Regions from separate parts of the Sphingomonas sp. Leaf28 genome, predicted to be linked through region 3. Evidence: predicted binding sites of a transcription regulator. Region 3 holds the regulator's gene; each other region holds the start of a gene.
The links. Region 3 encodes LexA, which represses DNA repair genes until DNA is damaged. Its sites were predicted from a motif close to GTTCCNCNCTTGTTCT; they were not measured.
Positions count from the first base shown of each region.

Region 1: a site for LexA is predicted at 887-902, ahead of ASE79_RS04365 (ribonucleoside-diphosphate reductase subunit alpha). Genes of this name have one in related genera too.
Region 2: a site for LexA is predicted at 1,590-1,605, ahead of recA (recombinase RecA). Genes of this name have one in related genera too.

Region 1 covers NZ_LMKX01000001.1:942,482-947,507, forward strand. Annotated here, with positions in the region: gene ASE79_RS04360 (PAS domain-containing protein) at 1-513, shown strand, start outside; gene ASE79_RS04365 (ribonucleoside-diphosphate reductase subunit alpha) at 1,014-2,912, shown strand; gene ASE79_RS04370 (DUF2171 domain-containing protein) at 3,013-3,273, opposite strand; gene ASE79_RS04375 (hypothetical protein) at 3,330-3,533, shown strand; gene ASE79_RS04380 (ribonucleotide-diphosphate reductase subunit beta) at 3,593-4,645, shown strand; gene ASE79_RS21220 (hypothetical protein) at 4,832-5,026, shown strand, end outside.
Region 2 covers NZ_LMKX01000011.1:126,851-131,876, forward strand. Annotated here, with positions in the region: gene recA (recombinase RecA) at 441-1,514, opposite strand; gene ASE79_RS18220 (4-(cytidine 5'-diphospho)-2-C-methyl-D-erythritol kinase) at 1,747-2,622, opposite strand; gene ASE79_RS18225 (tetratricopeptide repeat protein) at 2,913-4,298, opposite strand; gene ASE79_RS18230 (electron transfer flavoprotein-ubiquinone oxidoreductase) at 4,339-5,026, opposite strand, start outside.
Region 3 covers NZ_LMKX01000009.1:408,752-413,777, forward strand. Annotated here, with positions in the region: gene ASE79_RS15110 (ComEC/Rec2 family competence protein) at 1-774, shown strand, start outside; gene lexA (transcriptional repressor LexA) at 765-1,448, opposite strand; gene ASE79_RS15120 (molybdopterin molybdotransferase MoeA) at 1,517-2,698, opposite strand; gene ASE79_RS15125 (energy transducer TonB) at 3,138-3,872, shown strand; gene moaC (cyclic pyranopterin monophosphate synthase MoaC) at 3,961-4,428, opposite strand; gene trpC (indole-3-glycerol phosphate synthase TrpC) at 4,425-5,026, opposite strand, start outside.

The DNA of each region.
Region 1 (5,026 bases), on a different contig from region 3:
GGCTTCGCGCGCCAGTCGGAGGGCTATGCCAGGATCTACAGCGAGGTCGGCCACGGCACGACGATCAAGCTCTATCTCCCCCGTCATTATGGCGAGGCGGAGCAGGGCGAGGCACTCCCCGGGCTGACTCAGGACCATGCCACCAACGCGGGCGAGATCGTGCTGGTGGTTGAGGACGACGCGGTCGTCCGCGCGCTGATCGTCGAGGTGCTCGGCGAACTCGGCTATCAGGCGGTCGAGGCGCATGACGGCCCGGCCGGGCTCGACTGCTTGCGGACGATGGAGAGGATCGATCTGCTCGTCACCGACATCGGCCTGCCCGGGCTCAACGGCCGCCAGGTCGCCGATGCCGGCCGGATGATGCGTCCCGGGCTGCGCGTGCTGTTCATGACCGGCTATGCGGAAAATGCGGCGCTGGCGTCGGGCTTTCTCGAGCCGGGCATGTCGATGATCACCAAGCCCTTCGCGATGGAAGCGCTCGCCACGCAGATCCGCACGATCATCGAGGGCTGAGCCGCAGGCCAGGGCGGCGAGGATCGCACCGAAACGAGACAGCCGACCCCTAGATCTGGTGGCCGTCGCAACGTTGCCGTTCGCGAAGAAACATTTGCCACTTCCCAGCCCGAAATAATTCTTCGTTCCCGCTTCGTCCCCTTGCACATCGCGAACCCCGCAGAACTCCACGCGTCGCGAATATGCCGGTCGGCCAGTGCTCAGCCGAACGCGACGAACCGAGCCTCGAACCACCCCCTCACCCCCTTGCGTCTCTTCGCGGTTTGGCACAATCTCTTGGGGTTGCGTTCGGGGGCGAACCCAATCGCTGGTAGAACAACCCTTGCATAGCCCTATGCGATTTGACCGTAAGCGCGCCTTCCACCGCCGCGATGGTCACTTTTTGTTCTCCCGTTTGGGCCCGTCCGATGGTAGCATGGCGACAGGCGACCGATTCGAACGAATACAGAACACTAGGAGCGGTTTCGATGGATTTCAGAAACAGCAGCCGGGATAGCGACATGACCACAGATACGATCGAACAGACCACCGAAACGCCTGCAGCAGCCAGCGAAACGGGGGCCCCCAAGGCGCCGCGCCAGGCGCAGGACAGCCACTCCGTGCGCGCGCAGATCTACCCGGTCGAGGTCGATCACAGCCGCGACGCGCTGCTGACCGAGTTCGGCAAGGACACGCTCAAGGACCGCTATCTGCTCCCGGGCGAGAGCTACCAGGACCTGTTCGTCCGCGTCGCGTCGGCGTACGCGGATGACGCCGGCCACGCGCAGCGCCTCTACGACGCGATCTCGAAGCTCTGGTTCATGCCCGCCACCCCCGTTCTGTCGAACGGCGGCACCGGCCGCGGCCTGCCGATCTCCTGCTATCTCAACTCGGTCCCCGACAGCCTCGGCGGCATCGTCGACACCTGGAACGAGAATGTCTGGCTCGCCTCGCGCGGCGGCGGCATCGGCACCTATTGGGGCAACGTCCGCGGCATCGGCGAGCCGGTCGGCCTGAACGGCAAGACCAGCGGCATCATCCCGTTCGTCCGCGTCATGGATTCGCTGACGCTCGCGATCAGCCAGGGCTCGCTGCGCCGCGGGTCGGCCGCCGTGTATCTCGACGTCTCGCACCCCGAGATCGAGGAATTCCTCGAAATCCGCAAACCCTCGGGCGATTTCAACCGCAAGGCGCTCAACCTGCACCACGGCGTGCTGATCACCGACGACTTCATGGAAGCCGTGCGCAATGGCGAGGAATGGCATCTGCGCAGCCCGAAGGACCAGGCGATCCGCGCCACCGTCGACGCGCGCTCGCTGTTCCAGAAACTCGTCGAGACCCGCCTCCAGACCGGCGAGCCGTACATCGTCTTCGCCGACCACGTGAACAAGGCGATGCCGAAGCATCACCGCGAGCTTGGCCTCAAGGTCTCGACCTCGAACCTGTGCTCGGAGATCACGCTGCCGACCGGCAAGGATCACCTCGGCAACGAGCGGACCGCGGTCTGCTGCCTGTCCTCGCTGAACCTCGAAACCTGGGATCAGTGGAAGGACGAGAAGGGCCTGATCGAGGACGTCATGCGCTTCCTCGACAACGTCCTGCAGGACTATATCGACCGTCACGAGCCCGGCATGGAGCGCGCCGCTTATTCGGCGGGCCGCGAGCGTTCTGTCGGCCTCGGCGTCATGGGCTTCCACAGCTTCCTCCAGGCGCGCGGCATCCCGTTCGAGGGCGCGATGGCGAAGTCGTGGAACCTGCGGATGTTCAAGCACATCAGCAGCCAGGCGAACGAAGCCTCGATGCAACTCGCGATCGAGCGCGGCCCCTGCCCCGACGCCGCCGATGTCGGCGCGATGGAGCGGTTCAGCTGCAAGATGGCGATCGCCCCGACCGCATCGATCAGCATCATCTGCGGCGGCACGTCGGCATGCATCGAGCCGATCCCCGCGAACATCTACACGCACAAGACGCTCTCGGGCAGCTTCTCGATCAAGAACCCGTATCTCGAGAAGATGCTCGCCGAGAAGTCGAAGAACTCGGATGCGGTGTGGAACTCGATCCTCGAACAGGGTGGGTCTGTCCAGCATCTCGACTTCCTCTCGGTCGAGGAAAAGGACTGCTACAAGACCTCGTTCGAGATCGACCAGCGCTGGCTGCTCGAGCTCGCCGCGGATCGCACGCCCTATATCGACCAGGCGCAGTCGCTGAACCTGTTCATCCCGGCCGACGTGGAAAAGTGGGACCTGCTGATGCTCCACTTCCGCGCGTGGGAGCTCGGCATCAAGTCGCTCTATTACCTGCGCTCGAAGTCGGTGCAGCGCGCCGGGTTCGCGGGCGGGGTCGAGGCGGACAACACCATCGACCTGCGTCAGATCGACGTGGAATCGAAGGATTACGATGAGTGCCTTGCCTGTCAGTAAGGCCCTTCGCTGCGGCCTGACGCAAAAAACCCCGGCCCGCATGGCGCGGACCGGGGTTCAAGCAGGCTCGGCGGCACGCGTTACGCGTACCGCCCGCGGCTCAGGCCTCTTCTTCGAACGTCACCGCCACGTCGGCGTTGGCCGAAAGGCGGACCTTGCCGTCCTCGATATCCGCAACCAGCCCGAGCGAGATGAAGTGATGATGCCCTTCATGGCTGCCCGTGCCCTCGTTGACCTGCGCGCCCGAGTCCTTCTTGGTCAGCTTGATGCGGTTGCCTTCGACCTTGTCGACGGTGCCGACATGGACGCCGTCCGCACCGATGACTTCGGCATGTTCCTGAATCTGGGTTGCATCGACCATGGTCGTTCTCCTGTGTTGAATACGGGTGCTGAACGCGCGCCGCGCGAGTTGGTCGCATGACGTATGGTTCAGCTATCATGTTCGCGGTCGCGGCCGTGCTCGGAATCGTCGGCACCGCGCTTCTTTTGCGGCTGCGCTCGCCGACGATCACCGAACCGCAGACTTATGCGTTCAGGATGATCGGCATCATGCTCACCTCGGGCGCGATCGTGCTCGCCATGTCCGCCGCCGCGATGTGGCGATGGAGCACGCAGATATGACGCACCGCTAACCCACCAGTTTCCCCAGTTTACGACAGATTTCCCGAAAGGCTTACCCCATGTCCCTCCTTCACGCCTCCAAGCAGTACAAGCCGTTCGAATACCCCTGGGCGTTCGAATTCTGGAAGCGCCAGCAGCAGCTCCACTGGCTCCCCGAGGAAGTGCCCCTGGGCGAGGATTGCCGCGACTGGGCGCAGAAGCTCAGCGATCACGAGCGCAACCTGCTCACGCAGATCTTCCGCTTCTTCACGCAGGCCGATGTCGAGGTGCAGGATTGCTACCACGAGAAGTATGGCCGCGTGTTCAAGCCGACCGAGATCAAGATGATGCTGACCTCGTTCAGCAACATGGAGACGGTCCACATCGCCGCCTACAGCCATCTGCTCGACACCATCGGCATGCCCGAGAGCGAGTATGGCGCCTTCCTCGAATATGCCGAGATGAAGGAAAAGCATGATTACATGCAGAATTTCGGCGTCGAGAACGACCAGGACATCGCGCGCACGCTCGCCATGTTCGGCGGCTTCACCGAGGGCGTCCAGCTGTTCGCGTCGTTCGCGATGCTGATGAACTTCCCGCGCTTCAACAAGATGAAGGGCATGGGCCAGATCGTCACCTGGTCGATCCGCGATGAGTCCTTGCACTGCGAGGGCATCATCAAGATGTTCCACACCTTCTGTCAGGAGCGCCAGTGCCTGACCAAGGCGGTCAAGGACGACATCGCCGACGTCTGCCAGACGACGATCCGCCTCGAGGACAATTTCATCGATCTCGCCTTCGAGATGGGCCCGGTCAACGGCATGACCCCCAAGGAGATCAAGAAGTATATCCGCTTCATCGCCGACTGGCGCATGACTCAGCTCGGTCTCAAGCCGATCTACATGATCGACGAGCACCCGCTGCCGTGGCTCGCCCCGATGCTCAACGGCGTCGAGCACGCCAACTTCTTCGAACAGCGCGCCACCGAATATTCGAAGGCCGCGACCAAGGGCCAGTGGAACGACGTCTGGGACTCGTTCGACAAGCGCCAGACCGCGAAGAAGGGCCCGGCGGCGAATCTGGACATGAGCGAAGTGCGCGACATGTTCAGCGACTCGGTTGCTGCTGAGTAAGTCGCACCGCGCGCGGAGTTAGCGTCAAGCTAACTCCCGCTCCCGGCGGCGCGACCGGCCGGCGGCGCTAAGAGCGCCGGCCGACGGCATGGGCTTTGCCCATGACGCTCAGTCCAATACCGACCATGTTCATTCTTTGACCCGCTGTGGATCTGTTACGGGGTTTATCGTTAACAGGGAAAAACCATGGCAAGCTACTATGTGAACAAGAACGCGCAAGCGAACGGCGACCATGAAGTCCATGAGGCATCATGTCGCTACCTTCCGAACGACAAGAAATATCTTGGTGATTACACGTCATGCTCGCCGGCCGTGACCGAGGCCAAGAAAACCTATTCGCAGTCGAACGGCTGCAAAACTTGCTCGACCGCATGCCATACT
Region 2 (5,026 bases), on a different contig from region 3:
GGGCTCCCGCCTTCGCGGGAGACCATTGGCGCGGGCGCGTCGTAGCACCTGAGTTGAGAAGACATCCCAATTGGGCCCCGGCCTTCGCCGGGGGGCGTGGGTTTGGATTGTCGTGGCACTCGACATGAGCGGCCTTCCCAACTGGCTCCGGCGTTCGCCGGGATGGTATGGGTTTGGGTTGTCCGAGCGCTCGGTTTGTGAGGCCTTCCCAACTGGGCCCCGGCCTTCGCCGGGGTGGTGCGGGCTTGCGTCGTCGTGGCACTCGACATGAGCGGGCTTCCCAACTGGCCGCGGCGTTCGCCGGGGTGGTGTGGGCTTGGGGGCGACGCGTTTCCTCGCGTGCCCTCACCCTCCCATTGCAAGGGCAATGGGCCCCTCCCTCTCCCCCGAGGGGAGAGGGTCAAGCAGTCCGGCTCTAGCTTGACGGGGGAGCGTTCGTGTTATGCGTCGTCTTCGGCGCCGGGGCCTACCATCATTTCCTCGGCGACCTTGTCGGTGCGTGCACGGATCTGCTTTTCGAGGCGGTCGGCGGTTTCGGGGTTGTCCTTGAGGAAGGTCTTCGAATTCTCGCGACCCTGGCCGAGACGGACGCTGTCGTAGCTGAACCAGGCACCCGACTTCTCGACGAGGCCCGCCTTCACGCCGAGATCGAGGATCTCGCCGAGCTTCGATACGCCCTGCCCGTACATAATGTCGAATTCGACCTGCTTGAACGGCGGCGCGACCTTGTTCTTGACGACCTTCACGCGCGTCTGGTTGCCCGTGACCTCTTCGCCGGCCTTGACCGCGCCGATGCGGCGGATGTCGAGACGGACCGAGGCGTAGAACTTCAGCGCGTTGCCGCCCGTCGTCGTCTCCGGATTGCCGTACATCACGCCGATCTTCATGCGCAGCTGGTTGATGAAGATCACCATGCAGCGCGAGCGGCTGATCGAGCCGGTGAGCTTGCGCAGCGACTGTGACATCAGGCGCGCCTGGAGGCCAACATGGCTGTCGCCCATCTCGCCCTCGATTTCCGCGCGCGGCACGAGTGCCGCGACCGAGTCGACCACGAGCACATCGATCGCGTTCGAGCGTACCAGCGTGTCGACGATCTCGAGCGCCTGCTCGCCGGTGTCGGGCTGCGACACGATCAGCTCGTCGATGTTGACGCCGAGCTTCCTGGCATAGACCGGGTCGAGCGCATGCTCGGCATCGACGAACGCGGCGGTGCCGCCGTTCTTCTGCGCTTCGGCGATCACGTGGAGCGCGAGCGTAGTCTTGCCCGAGCTTTCCGGGCCGTAAATCTCGATCACGCGGCCGCGCGGCAGGCCGCCGACGCCGAGCGCGATGTCGAGCCCGAGCGAGCCGGTCGAGATGACCTCGACCTGCATCGTTTCCTTGGAGCCCAGGCGCATCGCCGAGCCCTTGCCGAACGCGCGGTCGATCTGCGCGAGCGCGGCGTCCAGCGCCTTTTGCCGGTCGTTGGTTGCGGTTGCCATGCCGGTGTCGATCACTTTCAGATTAGCGGCCATTGATAAGCTCCATCGCTAAAGCAAGCGCGCGTGCCATTCAACGCGTCAAACGCCATGTATTCTCTTTGTTCTCATGGAACAAGTACGGAACATCGGGTTTGGGCGAAAAAGGCAGAGTCTGGTCGAGAATGGGTCGTTCAGGCGCGCGCTTGGTAGTGGCCAGCGTAGTCGGTTTTGGCTCTGGGTCCTGACTTTCGTCAGGATGACGGCAGGTGGTGGTGGGGGCGTCCGTTCAGGCGAGCGTCGTTGCGAGGGTCCACCAGCCGCAGGCTTGCGCCGCGGTTGCAGCCGAGTCTCTGGCTTCGGCGGTCTGGAAGAGGGCAAAGCAGGTGGCGCCGGAACCGGACATTCTGGACAGCAGGACGTCGGGCGCCGCGTCGAGCAACGTGCGGACGTCGGCGATGATGGGCGCCAACGCCAGCGCGGGGGGCTCCAGATCGTTGCGGCCGGCGGTTGCGCGCGTGAGAAGGTCGCCTTCGGGGATCGGGCCGCGATCCTGGCCGTCCCAGGCCTTGAAGACCGCGGCGGTGGAGACCGCGACGCCGGGGTTTACGAGGAGGAGCGGCGTGCCGGACAGGCCTTCGAGGTTTGTCAGCGTATCGCCCTTGCCGGTGCCGAGCGTGGTGCGGTTGGCGAGGCATGCCGGGACGTCCGCGCCAAGCGTTGCGGCGATGGCGTGGAGGCGGGGATCGGTCGCGGCGACGCCGTGGAGGCGAGCGAGCGCGCGAAGCGTGGCGGCGGCGTCGGCCGAGCCTCCGCCGATGCCCGAGGCGATGGGCAGGTGCTTTTCCAGCGTTATCGCGTGACGAGCGTTCGGGGCGAATGCGGCGGTGAAGGCGTCGGCGGCGGCGGTGACGAGGTTGCCACTCCATGCCGCCACCCCGGCGGAGGCCGGGGTGGCGGTGTGTTTTGGGGCGGGGAGCAGCGCATCCGCGAAGGGGCCGGTGATGGTGAAGCGGTTCGCGGCGGCCGGTTCGACGGTGACGATGTCGCCGTCGGTGGCGAAGGCGAACAGCGTTTCGAGATCGTGATAGCCGTCTTCGCGGCGACGGCGGACGTGGAGCGCCAGGTTGATCTTTGCCGGGGCGGATTCGGTGGTGGCGGGCATCGTGGGTCTCGGGGTTTGGCGGGTTGGGCTTGGCTTAGCGGATGGAGGGGCACTGGCAACGTTCCGCTCTGCTTCTAGCGTCCGTCATCCTGACGAAAGTCAGGATCCAGAGCCAGGCAGGGTATCGGTCGTTACTCTGGGTCCTGACTTTCGTCAGGATGACGGAGGGGGCGTTGCGCACGCTTCGCCCTGTGCGGGCCAGGTGCGCGCGGCGTTACGCTCATTGCCGCCGTCGGCATCGCCCTCCCCACGGAAGCCGTGCGAGCCCGCTCCCCCCGTAGGAAAACGAGTCAGCGACGAGCTTTCGGCGGGAGGCCATTGGCGATCTTGGCGGTGAGGCGGGCAGTGTCGCTCGGTTCGGCGGTCAGCAGCGCGGCGCGCCAGGCGTAGCGAGCCTCATATTGGCGGCCGACCGTCCAATAGGCATCGCCGAGGTGATCGCCGATCTCGGCGTTGGCGGGATCGCCCTGCCCTGCGCGTTCGAGCAGCGGGAGCGCACGCGCGGTGTCGCCCGCGAGATGGTAAGCCCAACCCAGCGAGTCGGTGATCGACGCATTGGCCGGATCGAGGCGGCTGGCGCGTTCCAGCAGCCGGATCGAGGCGGGGATGTCATCGCCATGCTCGACCTGCGCAAAACCAAGATAATTGAGCGCAAGCGGTTGTGCAGGACCCCGCGCGACCGCCTTTTCGAGCGCGTCGCGCGCCTCGGGCCAGCGCCCCGCCTGGTCGAGCGCACCGCCATATTGCAGCCATAAGCCCCAGCTGCCGCCATTCGCCCCGTCCGCGGTGATGATGCGGCGATACCAGGTCGCGGCTTCGGCGGGGTTGCCGGTGGTCAGAAGCAAGTCGGCATAGCGCTGCCAGTCGGCGGGTTCGGCGTCCGCCTGGTCGACCCGGTTCTTGGCGGCGGCCAGCGCCTCGCCGTCGCGGTCGGCATTGGCGAGGATCTCGACCCGCTCGGCAGCGGCGGCGGCGGCGAACGCGCCCTTCGGATCGACCTCGTCGAGGACGGTGAGCGCGCGATCGACGATCCTGTTACGGGCGAGCGCGTCGGCGAGCAGGAGCCGCGCACTGTCGTAGCGGGAGTCCGCGCGCAATGCCGCCTGCGTCAGCGCGATCGACAGCGGCGAGGGCTCGCCCGCCGCAAGATCGCTGGCGAGCCGGGCGAGCAGCCGCGAGACGCCGATCGCAAGCGGCTGGCGGCGCGGTGCGGCGGCGATCAGCGTACGCGCCTCGGTGGCGAAGCGGTTGGCGACGGGGTCCTTGGCGGCGGTGGCGAGCGACGGTTCGGGATCGCGACCCTCGGCATGCGCGACCCAGGCGTAGAGCGACGGTGCGAGAACCACAAGCGGCCCGGTGGAAAGCGTCGCGATCGCGGCGTTGGCAGCCTTGGCATCCCCCGCGCGCGCGGCGTCGGCCAACGGGAGGAGCGCGGCATCCGCAGGGGCGACGCCTGCCCGGTTCAGGACGGCGGCGGCGCGCGCGGCGAGCGGCATGTCGCCCGCCTCGAGCGCCTCGCGGTACGCGCGGATCGCGACGACCGGATCGTCGGGCGCCGCCGCCAGCACCTTCGCATAGCTGGCGGCGGCAAGATCGGGCCGGCCCGCGGCATCGGCGGCGCGGGCCTTCAGATAGGCGGAGAGATCCCCCGTCTCGGCCGCGGCGGGTGCCGCCACGGCGAGACCGAGCAGGAGGAGGAGAGGCAGACGCAGGGGCTTACATGTTGGGATAATTGGGGCCTCCGCCGCCCTCGGGTACGACCCAGTTGATATTCTGGGTGGGGTCCTTGATGTCGCAGGTCTTGCAGTGGACGCAGTTCTGCGCGTTGATGACGAACTTCGGATCGCCTTCTTCGACGCCGACGACCTCGTAAACGCCGGCCGGGCAATAGCGTTGCGCGGGCTCGTCGTACATCGGCAGGTTGTAGGTGATCGGTACCGCCGGATCCTTGAGCGTCAGGTGGACCGGCTGGTCCTCCTCATGGTTGGTGTTCGAGATGAACACCGACGAGAGGCGATCGAAGGTGAGGACGCCGTCGGCCTTGGGATAGTCGATCGGCTTGACCAGATCCTTGCGCCACAGGCTTTCATGGTCGGGATGATGGTGCATCGTGAAGGGAACCTTGATCCCCAGATGCTCGAGCCACATCGTCACGCCGGCAAGCCCCGACCCGACCAGGTCGCCGAACTTCTTGACCAGCGGCACGACGTTGCGGACGACCGACAGCTCCTTCTTGACCCACGACCGTTCGAACGCCTCTGGATAGGCGGCGAGCTCGTCATGGCCGCGCTGCGAGACGATCGCCTCGACCGCAGCCTCGGCGGCCATCATGCCCGACTTCATCGCGGTGTGCGTACCCTTGATCCGCGGCACGTTGAGGAAACCGGCGCTATCGCCGATCAGC
Region 3 (5,026 bases):
CTGCTGCTCGATGTCGGGGGGATGGGCGCACCGGTCTGGTGGCTGGTGCAGACGTCGCTCGACGCGCTGTTGTGGCTTGCGCACCGCGTGGCCGATGCGCCGGGGTCGGTGCGGGCCTTGCCGGCGATGCCGAGTGCGGCGTTTGCGTTGATGGTCGTTGGCGGGATCTGGATTGCGTTGTGGCGGACGCGGTGGCGGCGGCTCGGCGCTCTGCCGTTGGCGGTGGGGGCGATCTGGGCGCTGACGACACCGCCGCCGGACATTCTGGTGACGGGAGACGGGCGGCATGTCGCGGTGCGGACGGCGGCGGGACTGGCGATGTTGCGGGACCGGGCGGGGGATTATACGCGCGCCACGCTCGCCGAAAATGGCGGGGTCGACGGCGAACCGTTGTTCCTGGCCGACCAGCCCGATGCGCGGTGCAGTCGGGATCTATGCGTGACCGATATCGCGGGGGGCGGGCGGACGTGGCGGGTTCTTGCGACGCGGAGCGCGTATATGGTGCCGATCGACCAGTTGCTCGCCGCGTGCCGGACCGCCGATATCGTCGTCAGCGAGCGGAGCTTGCCGAGTCGCTGTACGCCGCGATGGTTGCGGCTCGACCGAAATATGCTGCGGCGGACCGGCGGGGTGGCGGTGACGTTGGGGTCTGGTCGGGTCGAGACCATCCTGTCGCCGGGCGACCGTCATCCCTGGCGCGATCCGCCGAGGCTCGACGCCGGACCTGGGCAGGCCCGGCGTTTTAACCCGGCGGCGTACCGGTTTCAGTCGTAGCGGCGCAGGATGCCCGACAGCTTGCCCTGAACGCGGACTTGCGCCGGCGCATAGCGCTGAGGGTCGTAGGCGCGGTTGGCCGGATCGAGACGGACCATTGCGCCTTCGCGGCGGAAGAACTTGAGCGTGGCTTCGCTGTCCTCGATCAACGCGACGACGATCTCGCCATCGCGGGCGATATCGGTGCGGCGGATGAGCGCGTAGTCGCCGTCGAGGATGCCGGCTTCGACCATCGAATCACCCGACACCTCGAGCGCGTAATGTTCGCCGGTGCCCAGCAACGCGGCGGGGACGGCGAGCATCGTGCTACCTTCGAATGCCTCGATCGGAACGCCCGCGGCGATGCGACCGTGGAGCGGGATCTCGATGACGTCGTTGGCGGGCTGCGGCGTGGCGGCAGCGGGCGCCGCCTTCACGTTCGACGACTTAGCGGCGACCTTCTTTTCAGGCTTTTCCGGACGCTCCGGCATCCGCAGCACTTCGAGTGCGCGCGCGCGGTTCGGCAGGCGGCGGATGAAGTTGCGCTCCTCGAGCGCGCTGATCAGACGGTGGACGCCCGACTTGGATTTCAGGTCGAGCGCGTCCTTCATTTCCTCGAACGACGGCGACACACCGGTATCGTTGAGGCGATCATTGATGAAGCAGACGAGTTCGTGCTGCTTGCGCGTGAGCATGGCGGTTCTCCGTCCGGAACAGACGAGGAACTTCTATGGAACATAGTTGACCCCGTCAAGCGCCCGCATCACGCAATGACGAGGATTTCCGCCGATTCGCCCGCTTTTGCCACCGGTGCGCTGCCGGGGCGCACGATCAGGCAGGTCGAGCGGGCGAGCGTCAGCAGCATCGAGCTGTCCTGGATCGTCGACGCATAGGCCTTGCCGTCGCGCAGTTCGGCACGGAGATAATCGGTCCGCGCGTTGTTGGCCGGCAGGTCTTCGCCGAGCAGCGCATGCGTCGCTTGCGGTAGCGGATCGCTTGCGCCGGCCATGTGCGCGACGACGGGTTTCACGAACAGGATTGCGGTGACGAACGCGGAGACCGGATTGCCGGGAAGCCCGAGGACCATCATGTCGCCGATCCTGCCGGCCATCATCGGCTTGCCGGGGCGCAGCGCGATCCGCCAGAAATCGATCGTTCCGCCCGCTGCCTCGATCGCCGGGCGGACGAGGTCGTGATCGCCGACCGACGCGCCGCCGGTGGTGACGAGGAGGTCGGCCTGAACGCTCGCGAAGGCGTCGCGCAGGACGTCGAGATTGTCGGGCAGGATGCCGAGATCGATGACGTCGACGGGCATGTCGGCGAGCATCGCGGCGAGCATGATGCCGTTCGATTCGGGGAGCGCGACGCCATCGGTGGTCGAGCCCGGCGGGACGAGTTCGTCACCGGTGGCGGCGACCGCGACGCGGACTCGGCGGTTGACCGTGACGCTGCCATGGCCGCCGGTCGCGGCGACGGCGATGCGCGCGGGGCTGAGGCGCTGGCCTGCCGCGATCAGACGCGTGCCGGTCGAGAAGTCTAGGCCCTTGCGGCGGGTGTTGCGCCCCAGCATCGGCGGGCCTTCGCCGGCGAGGATCAGCGTGGCGCCGTCGCGCTCGGCCTCTTCCTGGACCATGACGGTGTCAGCGCCCTCGGGCATCGCGGCGCCGGTGAAGATGCGGGTGGCTTGGCCTGTGGCGACGGCGCCGGTGAAGGGGCGGCCGGCGGCGCTCTCGCCGATGACGGTCCAGGGGCCGGGGAGGTCGGCGAAACGGATCGCGTAGCCGTCCATCGCCGAGAGATCGGCGGCGGGTTGGGTCCGGCGGGCGAGGATATCCTCGGCGGCCCAGCGGCCGGCGGCGTCGCGCAGGGGAACGGTCTCATGGCCGACGCGGGGGGCCATGGCGAAGAGGCGGGTCTGGGCTTCGGCGACGGGGATTAGGGTCATGCGTAAGTCTCTGTTTTCGGGCGGTTCGGAAAAGTGAAGTATAGGAAGTAGAGACGCTGGGAGGTGTTTGGCGGGTCGTCGTTTGGCGGGGTGTCGTAAGGGGAAGCGCGGGGGTGGGTCGGTATGTTCCGTGCTGTGCCATTCGATCGTTGTGTAGGACAGGTGTTGTTGGGGTGGAGCGGCGGTCGCGCGTTTCGGCTGCATCGGTCGATACCGAACTTCAGCGACTGCTTCCTTGTTCTCCCGCGAAGGCGGGAGCCCAGGCTGGGTCCCCGCCTTCGCGGGGAAACAGGGTGGGGCGGGTGGCGCTGGTTATCACTTGGGCTTTCCCAACTGGGCCCCGGCCTTCGCCGGGGTGGAGGTAGTGGGGGCGCTGGCCAGCGTGCGTTCATGCGGTGAGGGGCTTTTCTGGCGCGCAATGACGCACCAGATCAATAGGATGACCGCGACGCAGCCACGGACGAGAGACAGGATCGGCGCGGCGATCGGGGCGGTCGTGTTGCCGGGGATGCTTGGCTATGCGCTTCTCAACGGGCTGGTCGTGCCGATGCCGGCGGCGGTCGGGGAGGCGTTGAAGGTGTTCGGGGTGGCGCCGCCGCCGCCGCCGCCGCCGGTCGAAAAGGTCAAGCCGCGGCCGTCGCTCAGCCGGAAGCCCGAGGGGGCTGCATCGCCGCCCAATCTCAAGTCGAAGGCGACCGAGCTCGTGGCGCCGCCGCCGGTGGTGCCGATCGTGGTGCCGCCGCCGCTGGTGGTGGCGGAAAAGGCCGGGCTGGGCGCGCAGGCGACGGCGGGCGCCTCGGACGTGCGCGGGCCGGGGACCGGGAGCGGCGGGATCGGCAATGGCACCGGGAGCGGTGGGTCTGGCGATGGCGACGGTGGGGGTGGCGAGGAGACGCCGCCGCGGTGGCGCAAGGGGCGGCTGAAGGACTCCGACTATCCGCGCGAGGCGGCGGAGACGGGGATCCGTGGCCGGGTGTCGGTGCGGTATGTGGTCGGGACGGATGGACGGGTTACGCGGTGTCGAGTGACTGGATCCAGCGGGAGCCGGGAACTGGATGCGCTGACGTGTCGGTTGATCGAGCAGCGGTTTCGGTATGACCCTTCGCTCGATGCGGCGGGGCGGCCGGTGGAGTCGACGATCGTCGAGGATCACGAATGGGCTATGGATGACTGATCGGGCTTGAGGGGCGGCCGTCTTGCTTGGCTTGCCCTCACCCTCGACGCCTTTGGCGTCTTTCCCTCTCCCCGTTGGGGAGAGGGTTTCAGGCGGTCCAGTTGCCGGATTTCCCGCCTGATTTGGCGCGGACGCGGATGTCGGAGAGGACCATCGTCTTGTCGATCGCTTTGGCCATGTCGTAGATCGTCAGCAGCGTGACCGTCGCGGCGGTGAGCGCTTCCATCTCGACGCCGGTCTTGCCTTCGGTCGAGGCGGTTGCGGTCGCGGTGACGCCGGTCGCGTCGACGACGAGGTCGATCTCGACCTTGGTCAGCGGGAGCGGGTGGCAGAGTGGGATGAGGTCGCTGGTGCGCTTGGCCGCCATGATCCCGGCGACGCGCGCGACCGCGAGGACGTCGCCCTTCTTGGCCGTGCCCGCGCCGATCGCGGCGGCGGCTTCGGCGGACATGGTGATCCGACCCGAGGCGACGGCCTCGCGCGCGGTGACCGCCTTGCCGCCGACATCGACCATCCGTGCCGCGCCCGCTTCGTCGATGTGCGTGAGACCGGTCACCCTACAAGCGCTCGCGTCGCGGCCTCGACATCGTCCTGGCGCATCAGCGCTTCGCCGATCAGGAAGCAGCGTATGTCGTGCTCGGCCATCGCGTCGAGCTCGGCGCGCGTGGTGAGGCCGCTTTCGGCGACGAAGGTGCAGTCCTTCGGGGCACGGCTCACCAGCTCGTAGGTGCGGTTGAAGTCGACGGTGAAGTCGCGCAGGTCGCGGTTGTTGACGCCGATCAGCCGCGACTTGAGTTTGAGCGCGCGCTCCATTTCGTGCGCGTCGTGGACTTCGACCAGCACGTCCATGCCGCATTCGAGCGCGGACGCCTCGATCTCCGCCATCTGCACGTCGTCGAGCGCGGCGACGATGATGAGGATGCAGTCGGCGCCGATCGCGCGCGCCTCGGTCGACTGCCAGGGGTCGACCATGAAGTCCTTGCGCAGGACGGGGATCGAGACCGCGTCGCGCGCGGCGGTCAGGTAGGCGTCGGCGCCCTGGAACCATTTTTCGTCGGTCAGGACGGACAGGCACGCGGCACCGCCGGCTTCATAGGCGCGGGCGTGCGCGACGGGATCGAAGTCGGCGCGGATCAGGCCCTTCGAGGGGCTGG